Regions from separate parts of the Bacillus sp. SH7-1 genome, predicted to be linked through region 3. Evidence: riboswitches for the same ligand, from Rfam matches in the RefSeq annotation. Region 3 holds a riboswitch; each other region holds the start of a gene.
The links. Region 3 has a riboswitch for thiamine pyrophosphate ahead of thiT (energy-coupled thiamine transporter ThiT). Riboswitches for the same ligand answer to the same signal wherever they lie in the genome.
Positions count from the first base shown of each region.

Region 1: linked by a shared signal. The riboswitch ahead of tenA (thiaminase II) and the one ahead of thiT (energy-coupled thiamine transporter ThiT) in region 3 are both predicted to bind thiamine pyrophosphate.
Region 2: linked by a shared signal. The riboswitch ahead of thiC (phosphomethylpyrimidine synthase ThiC) and the one ahead of thiT (energy-coupled thiamine transporter ThiT) in region 3 are both predicted to bind thiamine pyrophosphate.
Region 4: linked by a shared signal. The riboswitch ahead of thiM (hydroxyethylthiazole kinase) and the one ahead of thiT (energy-coupled thiamine transporter ThiT) in region 3 are both predicted to bind thiamine pyrophosphate.

Region 1 covers NZ_QNUD01000006.1:122,729-125,939, forward strand. Annotated here, with positions in the region: gene DN390_RS06225 (ABC transporter permease) at 1-134, opposite strand, end outside; gene DN390_RS06230 (ABC transporter ATP-binding protein) at 134-883, opposite strand; gene tenA (thiaminase II) at 852-1,547, opposite strand; TPP riboswitch at 1,630-1,732, opposite strand; TPP riboswitch at 1,792-1,903, opposite strand; gene DN390_RS06240 (SH3 domain-containing protein) at 2,173-3,211, shown strand, end outside.
Region 2 covers NZ_QNUD01000003.1:204,353-207,563, reverse strand. Annotated here, with positions in the region: gene lldP (L-lactate permease) at 1-1,113, shown strand, start outside; TPP riboswitch at 1,185-1,300, shown strand; gene thiC (phosphomethylpyrimidine synthase ThiC) at 1,415-3,175, shown strand.
Region 3 covers NZ_QNUD01000030.1:76,498-79,708, reverse strand. Annotated here, with positions in the region: gene feoB (ferrous iron transport protein B) at 1-963, opposite strand, end outside; gene DN390_RS22220 (FeoA family protein) at 960-1,187, opposite strand; TPP riboswitch at 1,382-1,483, shown strand; gene thiT (energy-coupled thiamine transporter ThiT) at 1,568-2,236, shown strand; gene DN390_RS22210 (sensor histidine kinase) at 2,444-3,211, opposite strand, start outside.
Region 4 covers NZ_QNUD01000024.1:100,668-103,878, reverse strand. Annotated here, with positions in the region: gene DN390_RS19780 (anaerobic C4-dicarboxylate transporter family protein) at 1-462, shown strand, start outside; gene thiE (thiamine phosphate synthase) at 586-1,245, opposite strand; gene thiM (hydroxyethylthiazole kinase) at 1,262-2,068, opposite strand; TPP riboswitch at 2,141-2,250, opposite strand; gene topB (DNA topoisomerase III) at 2,477-3,211, shown strand, end outside.

The sequences.
Region 1 (3,211 bases), on a different contig from region 3:
CATATTTTCATTACAATTGCAGATGGTGACGGTAAAATGTACATCTCATCTACAATTCTTGCGCCTATTTCCCACATGACAAGTAAAATACTAGAAAGTGTAAGGGCAGGTAAAAGTTCCTTCAACCGGTTCATCATACGAGTACCTGCCTTTGTAACATACTAAGAAGCTCATCTTTAAGCGCTAACACTTCAGGCTTATATAAATCTTTTCTTGTCCGGTTACGATCAAGCGGTACAATCTTCTCAGTTAAAGTAGTTATCGGTTGATTTTCTACAACGAAGATTCGATTAGAAAGAAATAATGCTTCTTCCACATCATGAGTGATAAATAAAATTGTTTTTTCCCACTCTTTCCATTGTTCAAACAGCCATTCTTGCAAAGATGCCTTCGTTAAAGCATCCAACGCGCTAAACGGTTCATCTAACAGCAATATCTCCCCGCCTGTTAATAAAGTTCTAATAAAAGATACGCGTTGTCTCATACCGCCAGATAAATCTTTCGGATATTTTGTCTCATACCCTTGTAAGCCAAATTTATGTAACAGTTCCTTTGCCTTTATTTGTGCTTCTTTCTTCTGTACACCTTGGCACTCTAGCGGCAGAGCTGCATTCTCAATAATCGTTCTCCATGGCAGGAGCATATCTTTTTGGGGCATATACCCTACAGGATGGCTCTTTGTTTCTGTCAGCTCTATCTGTCCCGTACTTGCTTCTTCTAAACCTGTAATAAGGCGAAATAAAGTACTTTTCCCGCATCCACTCGGTCCGATAATACTTACAAACTCTTTATCTTGTATAGAAGCATTTAATTCATTGATGATTGGCTTCTCATCATAATGAAAAGAAACATTATGAAACTGTAGTATGTTCTTGCTCCTCAAATCCCCACATCTCCTTACGATAGGACATATCCCAGAATAAATATTCAAATCGACTGGAATATAGGAAAATCTCCTCTAATCGATCTAGCTCTTTTCCAGACTTTCCAACTGCCATTTCATTTAATAAATCTATTAACCAAATACAAAGGTTACCGTATTCTTCAGAACTATATCCTTGAATCCACTCACCAAAGAACTCATGATCTCTTGCTCCAGGAATATCATTTAAACGCTTTCCAATTTCCCAGTAGCTCCACATACACGGAAGAAGTGCTGCTATTAATTCCGCAAGTGTGCCATTTTGAGATACAGACATCATGTAATTTGTATAAGCTAAATTTTTAGCAGATGGTTTGGCAGACTCTATCTCCTCTATAGAAATTCCAAGTCTTTTTGCATACTGTTTATGGATCGTCATTTCTCCATTTAATATTCCATCAATTTGTTCAGCAAATTTCCCCATTACTTGTGGATTCGTTGCCTTTACAACACCAATCGCATATAGCTTTGCATAATCTAACAAATATAAATAATCTTGGATAATATAATACTGAAACTTATCTTTTTCTAACGTGCCATCTCCCATACCTACTACAAACGGATGATTATGACTCATCTCCCAAACTGGTTGTACAGTTTCTAATAATCTATCGCAAAATTTCATTTCTCTATCCCCTTTCAATTCATATATCTAAATAAAAAACCACTTCTAAATAAGAAGTGGTTACAGCAAATAAAATTATAATTTATTCGTTGCTCCACTTCCCTTCGCTAGTATTACCTAGATCAGGTCTGTAAGGGTTAAGGATTATTCCTCTCTCAGCACAACAAGCACCCCTAGTGGTTTCAATATGAAATTTTTAAATAAAAAAGCCCCGTTTCTATACGCAAAGAAACGGGACTCATTATTAGTGTCCGAATTGCTTCCCTACGCTAGCATAATCTAGATCAGGTAATGAAAAGGATCAAAGGCTTACGGCCTACTCTCAGCTGGCAACACCAGCTCTCCTAGCAAACTATGAAATTATCACTGTCAGTATAACACCGTAATAAGACATCATCAACTGTTTTAATTTTCTCAATTGTCAACAAAATAACAAAACTATTTAATACTTATATTCTATCTTAGAAATTAATATCCTAATTAATTGGATAATAAGGAATCATTATCCTCAAAAAATTTATTTTTTTATTGATTTCATATTACATTTATGTGAATACACCCACTATATTATATCTTTATACTATAATAAAATTACAACTATACAACTAGAGGAGGTCTCTATTATATGAATATGAAAGCTACTGCTTTAACAGCAACTACTGTCGCAATTGCCTCTTTACTTCCTTCTATGGGAGAAACAACTGTACAAACAGCCAACGCTGAACAATTATCTAACGTGAAAACTGGATATGTCAAAGTCGATCAAGTAGCCTTACATACACAAGATAACGCAAATAGCTCATCAATTGATACAATTCGCTTTAATACGAAAGTGAATATACTTGAAACAACTAATGACTGGTATAAAGTATCTGTTAATAATAAAGCAGGTTACGTACAAAAAGATGCTATTCTACTAAAAAACAAACTTCAATCTAATAATCAATACATCGTTAATGCCAATGCATTAAACGTTCGTTCTGAACCTAATTTAGAATCTTCAATTTTAGATGTATTACCAAATGGGAAATTCGTTACCATTCAAGAAGAAAAAGGTGAGTGGTATAAAATTTTACATAATGGCAAAACAGGTTACGTACAAAAGGCATTCGTGTCTAATGGTTCACAGCCTTTAGTAAAAGGCATCACAGTTCAAAATAATACGAAATACACAGTTGCAACACCTAAACTTAATGTACGTAGCAATGCTAGTACAAGTAGTGCACTACTTGGTTCATTACAAAATGGTACACAAATACAAGTAGTGGAAACTGTCGGAACTTGGTATAAAATTCGTTTTGGCACAGGATACGGATATGTAGCAAAGCATTATGTGGTGCAAAATCAAACGCAATCACAAACTCAAACAGCTCAACCTACTTCCATTCCAGCAGTTTTCAAATTCCCTACTCAAGGAAGAATTAGCTCAACCTTTGATATGCGCTGGGAACAAATGCATTATGGGATAGATATTGCAGCTCAGGGTAATGTCTCTATCCAAGCTGCGGCTGCAGGTAAAGTTGTGAAATCATATTATTCAGCTAGCTATGGCAATGTTGTGTTCATCGCTCATCAACTAAACGGGAAACTATATACAACAGTCTATGCTCATATGAAAGATCGCACTGTACAAGCTGGCGATCAAGTACAAGCTGGACAATTAG
Region 2 (3,211 bases), on a different contig from region 3:
ACAGGTATTGATCCACATAAAATCGGACAAATGGCTGGACATCAATTACCGTTCTTATCATTATTTGTTCCATTCTTTATCGTATTTTTAATGGACGGGTTGAAAGGGGTAAGACAAACGTGGCCTGCTTTACTTGTAGCAGGTAGCTCATTTGCAATTACACAGTTCATTACAGCGACATTTTTAGGGCCGGAACTTCCGGATATTACATCGGCACTTGTAAGTTTAGTTAGTTTGGCGCTGTTCTTAAAAGTATGGCAACCGAAAGAAATTTATCAATCCGGGCAAGCAAATAGTGAAGTAGCAGCAACAACGACAGCAGCATCGATGCCGAAATTAACGTTTGGAAAGGTAGTGAAGGCATGGTCTCCATTTATCGTATTAACGGTTATGGTAGTCATTTGGAGCCAAAGTTTCTTTAAAGCATTATTTGCTTCAGGAGGCGCGTTAGAAAGTCTTGTATTTAAGTTTGAAATTCCAGGATTGCACAATTTGGTAATGAAAGCAGAGCCAATCGTAAATAAACCGACGCCTTATGAGGCGATTTTGAAGCTTGATGTATTATCAGCAACTGGAACAGCGATTTTAATTGCTTGCATCATTTCCATGTTTATTTTGAAAATGAATGTAAAAGATGCAGTAGTGACATTTAAAGAAACGTTAAGCGAATTAAAAATGCCAATTCTATCTATTGGATTCGTATTAGGATTTGCATTTATCGCAAACTATTCTGGTCTATCTTCTACTTTAGCGTTAGCACTAGCAGGAACTGGCGGATTATTCCCGTTCTTCTCACCATTCCTAGGCTGGATTGGCGTATTCTTAACAGGTTCCGATACGTCAGCGAATGCATTATTCTCAAATCTACAAGCAATTACAGCACAACAAGTTGGCGTATCTGAAGTGCTTCTCGTTGCAGCAAATACAACGGGCGGTGTAACAGGTAAAATGATTTCTCCGCAATCAATTGCGATTGCTTGTGCGGCAGTTGGACTTGCTGGAAAAGAATCAGATTTATTCCGCTTTACAGTGAAGCATAGTTTATTCTTCGTAATTATTGTTGGTATTATGACGTATGTACAGGCATATTATTTAACGTGGATGATTCCGTAAAAAGCAAAAGAATTAAACTTTGCATTTTTCAGATTATCGTGTATGATGGGAAAGTATTGAAAATTAAATCAGTGATAAACTAGGGGTGCCTAACGTATGCGTAGGCTGAGAGAGAAGCGCGTGATCTTCTTAACCCTTTGGACCTGATCTGGCTCGTACCAGCGTAGGGAAGTTAACGGCTTTACATAATGATGTCTTTTATGAGCCAGGTCCTTATTTTTTTATGGACCTGGCTCTTTTTATTTTGGCATACGCTGGCCATATCTCGTCCTTGTCACGAACAGGGGAGGCAACAAAGGTTATGAAACAATCTGTTTCAGCTGAGCAAATTGAATTGAAATCGAGTTTACCAGGGAGTAAGAAAGTATATGTGGATGGACCACGCGCAGGTATGAAAGTGCCGATGCGTGAGATTGAACAAAGCGAAACGAACGGCGTCTCAAATCCACCAATCCGTGTGTATGATACGAGCGGTCCTTATACGGATCCGGCGTATACAGTGGAGCTGGAAAAGGGGTTGCAGGCGCCGCGCCACTCTTGGGTTCTAGAGCGCGGGGATGTAGAGGCATATGAAGGGCGCGAGGTGAAACCAGAGGATGACGGTGTGAAAGTGGCTTCGAAACATACACCTATTTTCCCGCAAATGGATCGCCAGCCGCTTAGAGCGAAGCAAGGTGCAAATGTTACGCAAATGCATTATGCGCGTAATGGCATTATTACGTCTGAGATGGAATACGTTGCGATTCGTGAAGGCGTAGAGCCTGAGTTTGTTCGTAAGGAAATTGCGGAAGGTCGTGCCATTTTACCAGCGAATATTAATCATCCGGAAGCAGAACCGATGATTATCGGGCGTAATTTCCACGTGAAGGTAAATGCAAATATCGGAAACTCTGCTGTATCTTCTTCTATTGCGGAAGAAGTAGAGAAGATGACGTGGGCTACTCGCTGGGGGGCAGATACGATTATGGATTTATCTACAGGTAAAAACATTCATACGACGCGTGAGTGGATTATTCGTAATGCGCCTGTACCAGTTGGAACTGTGCCGATTTATCAGGCGCTGGAAAAGGTAAATGGAATTGCAGAAGATTTAACGTGGGAAGTGTATCGTGATACGTTAATTGAGCAAGCGGAGCAAGGCGTGGATTACTTTACGATTCACGCTGGTGTATTACTTCGTTACATTCCAATTACGGCAAAGCGTACGACAGGTATCGTTTCGCGTGGTGGTTCGATTATGGCGCAGTGGTGTTTATTCCATCATAAAGAAAACTTCCTATATACTCATTTTGAAGAGATTTGTGAAATTATGAAGCAGTACGATGTTTCGTTCTCTCTTGGAGATGGATTACGTCCAGGTTCGATTGCAGATGCAAATGACGAGGCACAATTCTCTGAGCTTGAAACACTTGGTGAATTAACGAAAATTGCTTGGAAACATGATGTGCAAGTGATGATTGAAGGACCTGGACATGTACCGATGCATTTAATTAAAGAGAATATGGAAAAAGAGCTTGATATTTGTCAGGGTGCGCCGTTCTATACACTTGGGCCGTTAACGACAGATATTGCACCAGGTTATGACCATATTACATCGGCGATTGGAGCTGCGATGATTGGCTGGTTTGGAACGGCGATGCTTTGTTATGTAACGCCGAAAGAACATTTAGGATTGCCAAATAAAGATGATGTTCGCACGGGGGTTATTACGTACAAGATCGCTGCACATGCAGCTGATCTTGCGAAAGGGCACAAAACAGCTCATCAGCGTGATGATGCACTTTCAAAAGCTCGTTTTGAATTCCGTTGGCGCGATCAATTTAATTTATCTTTAGATCCTGAGCGTGCGATGGAGTATCACGATGAAACACTGCCAGCAGAAGGCGCGAAAACGGCTCATTTCTGCTCCATGTGTGGACCGAAGTTTTGTAGTATGAGAATTTCACATGATATTCGTGAATATGCGAAAGAAAATGATTTAGAAACGACAGAAGCAATTGAAAAGGGGATGAAAGAGAAAGCGAAAGAATTTAAAGACACTGGTAGTCATTTATACCAATAACACGTTACACCTCTTTACTTGATTGATCACAATGTA
Region 3 (3,211 bases):
TCCAGCTGTCACCCAATCCGTAAGCTGGCCACCAAAAAACTCATCTAACATATCCGATAAAGGTGTACCAATCCACGTAAACGTAACCTGAAAAATAAAAAACATAACTGCTAAAAAGATTGGAAGTCCTAAAATTTTATGTGTAATTAACCTATCAATTTTTTCCGAAAAAGGAATTTTCCCTTCTTTCTCATGCTTCATAACATTTGTTTTTAACTTTTCAATATACGCTTCACGAGTCTTGTAAATATGCTCCTCTAACGTACAATCAAGTTTTCCTTCTAAGCGAGATCGAATGGCTATGAGTTCCTTATAAATTGGTAGTGCTTTCATTTCTTTTTCTACTACTTCGTTATTGCTTAGAAATTGAAGGGCTAACCATCTTGGATGCTCATAATTCTCTTTCTCTAAAAGAGAAATTACCTCTCCAATCCCTTCATCCATTCGTGCACCATATGAAATAATGAATGGCTTTTTCTCATTTTTGTCATTTTCTTTAAGAGTTGCAAGTAGTTCTTCACAGCCTTTTCCACTTCTTGCAACGACAGGAACGACTGTTACATCTAATAGTTCTGATAATCGTTTTACATCAATGACAATTCCTCTTTGCTTCGCCACATCAATCATATTTAAACCAATTGAAACGGGCTTACCAAATTCAAGTAATTGCAACGTTAAATGCATATTTCGTTCGAACTGCGAAGAATCCACAATATTTAACATATGCTGAAATTCTTCTGTTAATAGAAAGTTTGTTACAACACCTTCATCACGTGAAACTGGATTTAAATCATAGACGCCTGGTAAATCAATTAATGTTCCTTGCTTATCTTTTAATTTACCAACCTTCTTTTCTACTGTTACACCGCTCCAGTTTCCTACATACTCATAAGAACCAGTAAGTGCATTAAATAATGATGTTTTCCCTGTATTCGGATTCCCTAGCAAAGCTACCTTATTCACGCTAATTCCACCTTTATCATTTTCGCGTCACAATGACGAATACTAATTAACTGTCCACGACACTCCAATGTACAAGGACCTTTGAACATCGCTTTTTGCTTCATGCGAAGTTCACTTCCTTCAGAAAGACCAAAAGCAGCCAGTCTTCTCTTTAGTAACTGATCTAACGAATGAATACTTTTTACTAACACTTTCTCGCCAATTTTAATATCTACTAAGCTCATAACCTTCCCCCTCAGAAGAGAATGATAATTATTTTCAAAAAAATTATAGCATACTCTATTTCATTTGGACTATATCTTTTCGCTTCATATTTATTAACATTTCAATACAATTATATTTCAATAATTGTCATACTTGATTCATTTGCCATTCTCATCCATTTCGCTTACAATAAACAATAGCAAATAAAGAATCTCGTTATCACAGGGGGAGCCATGCCGCTGAGAGGGAACACTTCGTTCCGACCCTTCGAACCTGTTAGTTAATGCTAACGCAGGGATTGTGCAAACGTCCGAAATACATACCTCTTTTTATTTACGTATTTCGTATCCTCCTATGATAATGTTCTTTTTTGTACAACTTGGATTTAGGGGGAGACAACATGCGTAACACCAATTTACAAGCGATGATCGAATCTGCTATTCTTGCAGCCTTCGCCATGATTATCGACATTTTACCATTATCACTTAAACTTCCAACAGGCGGTTCCATCTCATTCGCTATGATTCCTATTTTTATTATTGCTTACCGCTGGGGCTTTAAATCAGCTTTCTTAGGTGGTTTAGTTTGGGGACTATTACAAATTGTCGTGGGAGATGCTTACATTTTAACACCTGTTCAAGCATTCATTGAGTACTTCATTGCCTTTGCTTTTATCGGATTTGCTGGCTTATTCTATCGTCCAATTCAAAAAGCACTTTTAACGTCTAATGAAAATAACTTAGAACAAACAAATTTAGGTAGCCGTAAAAACAAACCTTCATCAAAACAAAATCAAGGTAAGAAAGTCCTTGCTTATATTATCCTTGCTACATTTATCGGTAGCTTTGCTCGCTATTTCTGTCACTTTATTGCCGGTATTATTTTCTGGGGACAATATGCGCCGAAAGGTCAATCAGCTGTGCTATATTCATTAATCGTAAACGGCAGTACAATGCTCGGTTCTTTTATTTTATGTACAGTTTTACTTATATTTTTATTCCTCACTTCACCACGCTTATTCAAAAGCATCAGTGCTTATCAAATGAATACACAAAAAAAGGGCGCTTAATGAGCGCTCTTTTTTCATATCGTAATATTAATCAAAAATACAATAAATGCGCAAAAGAAAATAAATACCATTATACTTAGCCAATTGCTATGCACGGTTCATCGACTCCTTACATAACCCCATTTTCTAATCAGATTATATCGTTTGAAAATAAAGATTAGGTAAAGATAATATGAAAATAAATTAAAAAAGCGTAGATTATATTGTCTACGCTTTTTTCTGTAAATAAAAGTAAAATAACACACCATCTTCTGTATTCTTTACTCCATATTCAGCATCATGCAGTTCTAAAATATTTTTTGAAATAGCAAGACCAAGCCCTGTTCCACCTTGCGAACGCTGACGAGCTGCATCCACGCGATAAAAACGATCCCAAATTTTATCTAACTGCTCTTCTTCAATGTGAGTACCTTTATTTTCAATACATACTTTTATACGCTCTTTCTCATCTATTGTAGAAATAATAATATCTTCTTTATTTGGTGTATAACGTATAGCATTCGTAATGAAGTTCACGATGACTTGTTCAATCCGGCCTTGATTTGCCATTACTTCAAATGGACCTATATTTTTATGAACACGAAGTTCTTTTTTCTCTATTTCCACAGAAAGGTGTTCACATATATCTTCAATTATCGAATCAATATAAAATAAATCCTTTTTCATTTTATATGTACCTGACTCAAATTTAGCTAACTCAAGCATATCTAAAATTAACGTATCCATTTTGTCTACTTCTCGTTCCATCGCTTGAAAATAGTATTCTTTTTTATGTTCAGCTACCCCGTCTTTCAAAATAGAAATGCAGCTTTTCATAATACTCAGTGGTGTTTTTAATTCATGTGAAACACCTGAAATAAATTCTTTCCGCGTCTTTTCTAACTTTCTTTCCTTTTCAATATCTTGTTCTAGCTGTCCAATATGTGAATGGAGTTTATTGGATAATACATTAATATTTTTCGATAAATCCCCAAT
Region 4 (3,211 bases), on a different contig from region 3:
GTAGAAAGCATCGTGTCTGGTAACGTCTTTAAAGCGGGTGCAACAGCAGTTGTTGCTATTTTCGGTATTGCTTGGATGGGAGATACTTTCTTTAACGGAAACTTAAATATGATTCAAGGATCAATTCAGCACCTAGTAACAAGTGCACCATGGCTATTTGCCATCGCATTATTCATTCTATCTATTTTACTATATAGCCAAGCAGCAACAGTACGTGCTTTAATGCCTCTTGGATTATCACTCGGTATTCCACCAGCACTACTAATCGCTATGTTCCCTGCAGTAAATGGATACTTCTTCATTCCAAACTATGGAACAATCGTTGCTGCCATTAACTTTGATCGTACTGGTACAACTGGCATTGGAAAATATGTTTTAAATCATAGCTTTATGATTCCAGGCCTAATCGCAACATTCACTTCTATCGGAATTGGAATGCTCTTAATTTCAATTATGTTTTAAAGAAAAAGCACAAATCCAAAGTTTTAAAGGGTTTGTGCTTTTTTAATCAAACGTTTGTTTAAATATTTTTAACTGTCCATTCTTCCATTATATTCTTTACTATTTGCGTGAAGTACCCTTTCTCTATAAACTCTTACTTACTTCCTCTGCTAGCTTCTTCGTACTTTCATACGCAGATTCCGCTAAACTAATGGCAGAAATAACAGAAATACCGTCTGCACCTGCCTCTATAACCGAAGCGGTATTTTCAATTGAAATGCCACCAATCCCGACAATCGGTATTATAATTCCTTGTTCTCTAAAATGAGCTAAACCTTTCGTTCCTTGCACCGCTTTCGTATCTTTTTTCGTACTCGTTGGGAAAATAGGGCCAACACCTAAATAATCCGCTCCATTTTCAATTGCCCAGCGTGCTTCTTCAATTGTATGTGTAGATACACCGATAATTTTGTCCCCCATTTTTTCACGAACAGAAGTAATTCCTTCATCATCTTGTCCAACATGCACGCCATCTGCATCTAACTCGAGAGCTAGTTCCACATCATCATTTACGATGAATGGTACACCGTACTCCTTACAAATTGCTTGTAGTTCTTTTGCGAAACAAATACGTTTCTCTCCCGTTAAAGCGCCTTCCCCCTTTTCACGAAATTGAAAGATTGTTATACCGCCTTCAAGTGCATCTCTCAATACTTGCAGTGGATCCTTCGTACAATTGTTACTTCCCATAATAAAATATACTGATAACAACCTGGACATTTCTGCCTTTGAAATACGCGACATTTATTTTCCCTCCTTACTATATAACCTCAATCTTCCCATACTTCTCTATATCACCCGAAGTCGTATTCGCTAACTGATTTAAAAATTCAATTTGGAAACTACCAGGTCCCTGCTCTACTGTCTTAGCAGCTGCTAGTTCCGCGGCTACACCATAAAACGTTAATGCAGCTACTGCTGCCTTTACATAATCCTTTTCTACCGCTACAAATGCTCCTATTACAGAAGTTAGTAAACAACCAGTTCCCGTAACTTTCGTCAAAATAGGGTGACCATTTCGAATAACAATAGTTCGCTCTCCATCTGTAACAACATCTTCTTTTCCAGTAATCACCGCAACTGTATTCAATTCGTCCGCTGCCTGCTTTGCAATACTTACGACATTACCATTTCCAGCACCAGCGTCTACCCCTTTAATTTCCCATCTCTCATTAATAACGTTCGCTATTTCAGCTGCATTTCCGCGAATAATTGCTAACTCGATTTCAGCCGGAATATGTCTCGCAACTTCTGTTCGATAAGACGTTGCTCCTGCACCAACTGGATCAAACAGTACTGGTACATTGTTCACATTTGCTGATTTACCGGCAAGTAACATCGCTTCTACTTCTTCCGGACGAAGTGTTCCCATATTTAATACTAATGCTCCAGCAATGCTAGCCATTTCTGCCACTTCTTCTTTTGCATACGCCATTACAGGTGATGCCCCTAATGCTAATAAACCGTTAGCTGTAAAATTTGTGACAACAACATTTGTAATATTATGAACGAGCGGATTAGATTCTCTCACCAAATCCACTACTTTGCTAATTTCTTTCATATTCATCCTTCTCATCCCCTAACTATAGTGATGGGAGATACACAAAAAGGCACTTTGCGCGTACGCAAAGTGCCTGAACATGTGCTTTTACACTCTCCCTACGCTGGCATTATCCAACAGGTTCAAATGGTCAATGACGGATTAGTCATACTCTCAGTTTGCATCCACAAACTCCCATGTGTTTATTATTCATCTACTTCAAAGTCTACTCTTATTCTAGTAAAATAACAAGTTCTTTACTTTTCTATTTAATATAGAAGCAACCTATAAAACAATAAGCATAATCAAGTGAAACTTTAATCAGTGAGTGTTTTGTTCATTCCACTAAAAACAGCTCAAATATGGAGCGAAACTGAATCTCAAGAAGATGTATGCTATAGTTAACGTATGGAATTTTGAAAGGATGTTTTTAATATGTCAAAAAGCGTTGTAATCGCTGAAAAACCTTCCGTTGCACGTGATATTGCGCGTGTACTGAAGTGCGAAAAAAAAGGAAACGGCTACCTTGAAGGTAGTAAATATATTGTAACTTGGGCTTTAGGACATCTCGTTACACTAGCTGATCCAGAAAACTATGATGTGAAATATAAAAAGTGGAATTTAGAAGATTTACCGATGCTACCTGAACGTTTGAAATTAACGGTTATTAAACAAACAGGGAAACAATTTAATGCTGTAAAAAGTCAGCTTCTTAGAAAAGATGTAAATGAAATCATTGTAGCAACAGACGCTGGCCGTGAAGGAGAATTGGTCGCTCGTTGGATTATTGATAAGGTTCGAGTTAACAAACCAATCAAACGTCTATGGATTTCATCTGTTACTGATAAAGCAATTAAAGATGGTTTCGCAAATTTAAAACCAGGTAAAGCATATGACAATTTATATGCTTCAGCAGTTGCGCGTTCAGAAGCTGACTGGTATATCGGTCTTAACGCGACTCGAGCTTTAACGACTCGCTTTAATGCCCAGCTGAATTGCGGCCGTGTACAAACACCTACTGTCGCTATGATCGCTAATCGTGAAGATGAAATAAAGAACTTCAAAGCTCAAACTTACTACGGCATTGAAGCTCAAACAACAAATCAATTAAAACTAACTTGGCAAGATGCAAACGGTAATAGCCGTAGTTTTAATAAAGAAAAAATTGAT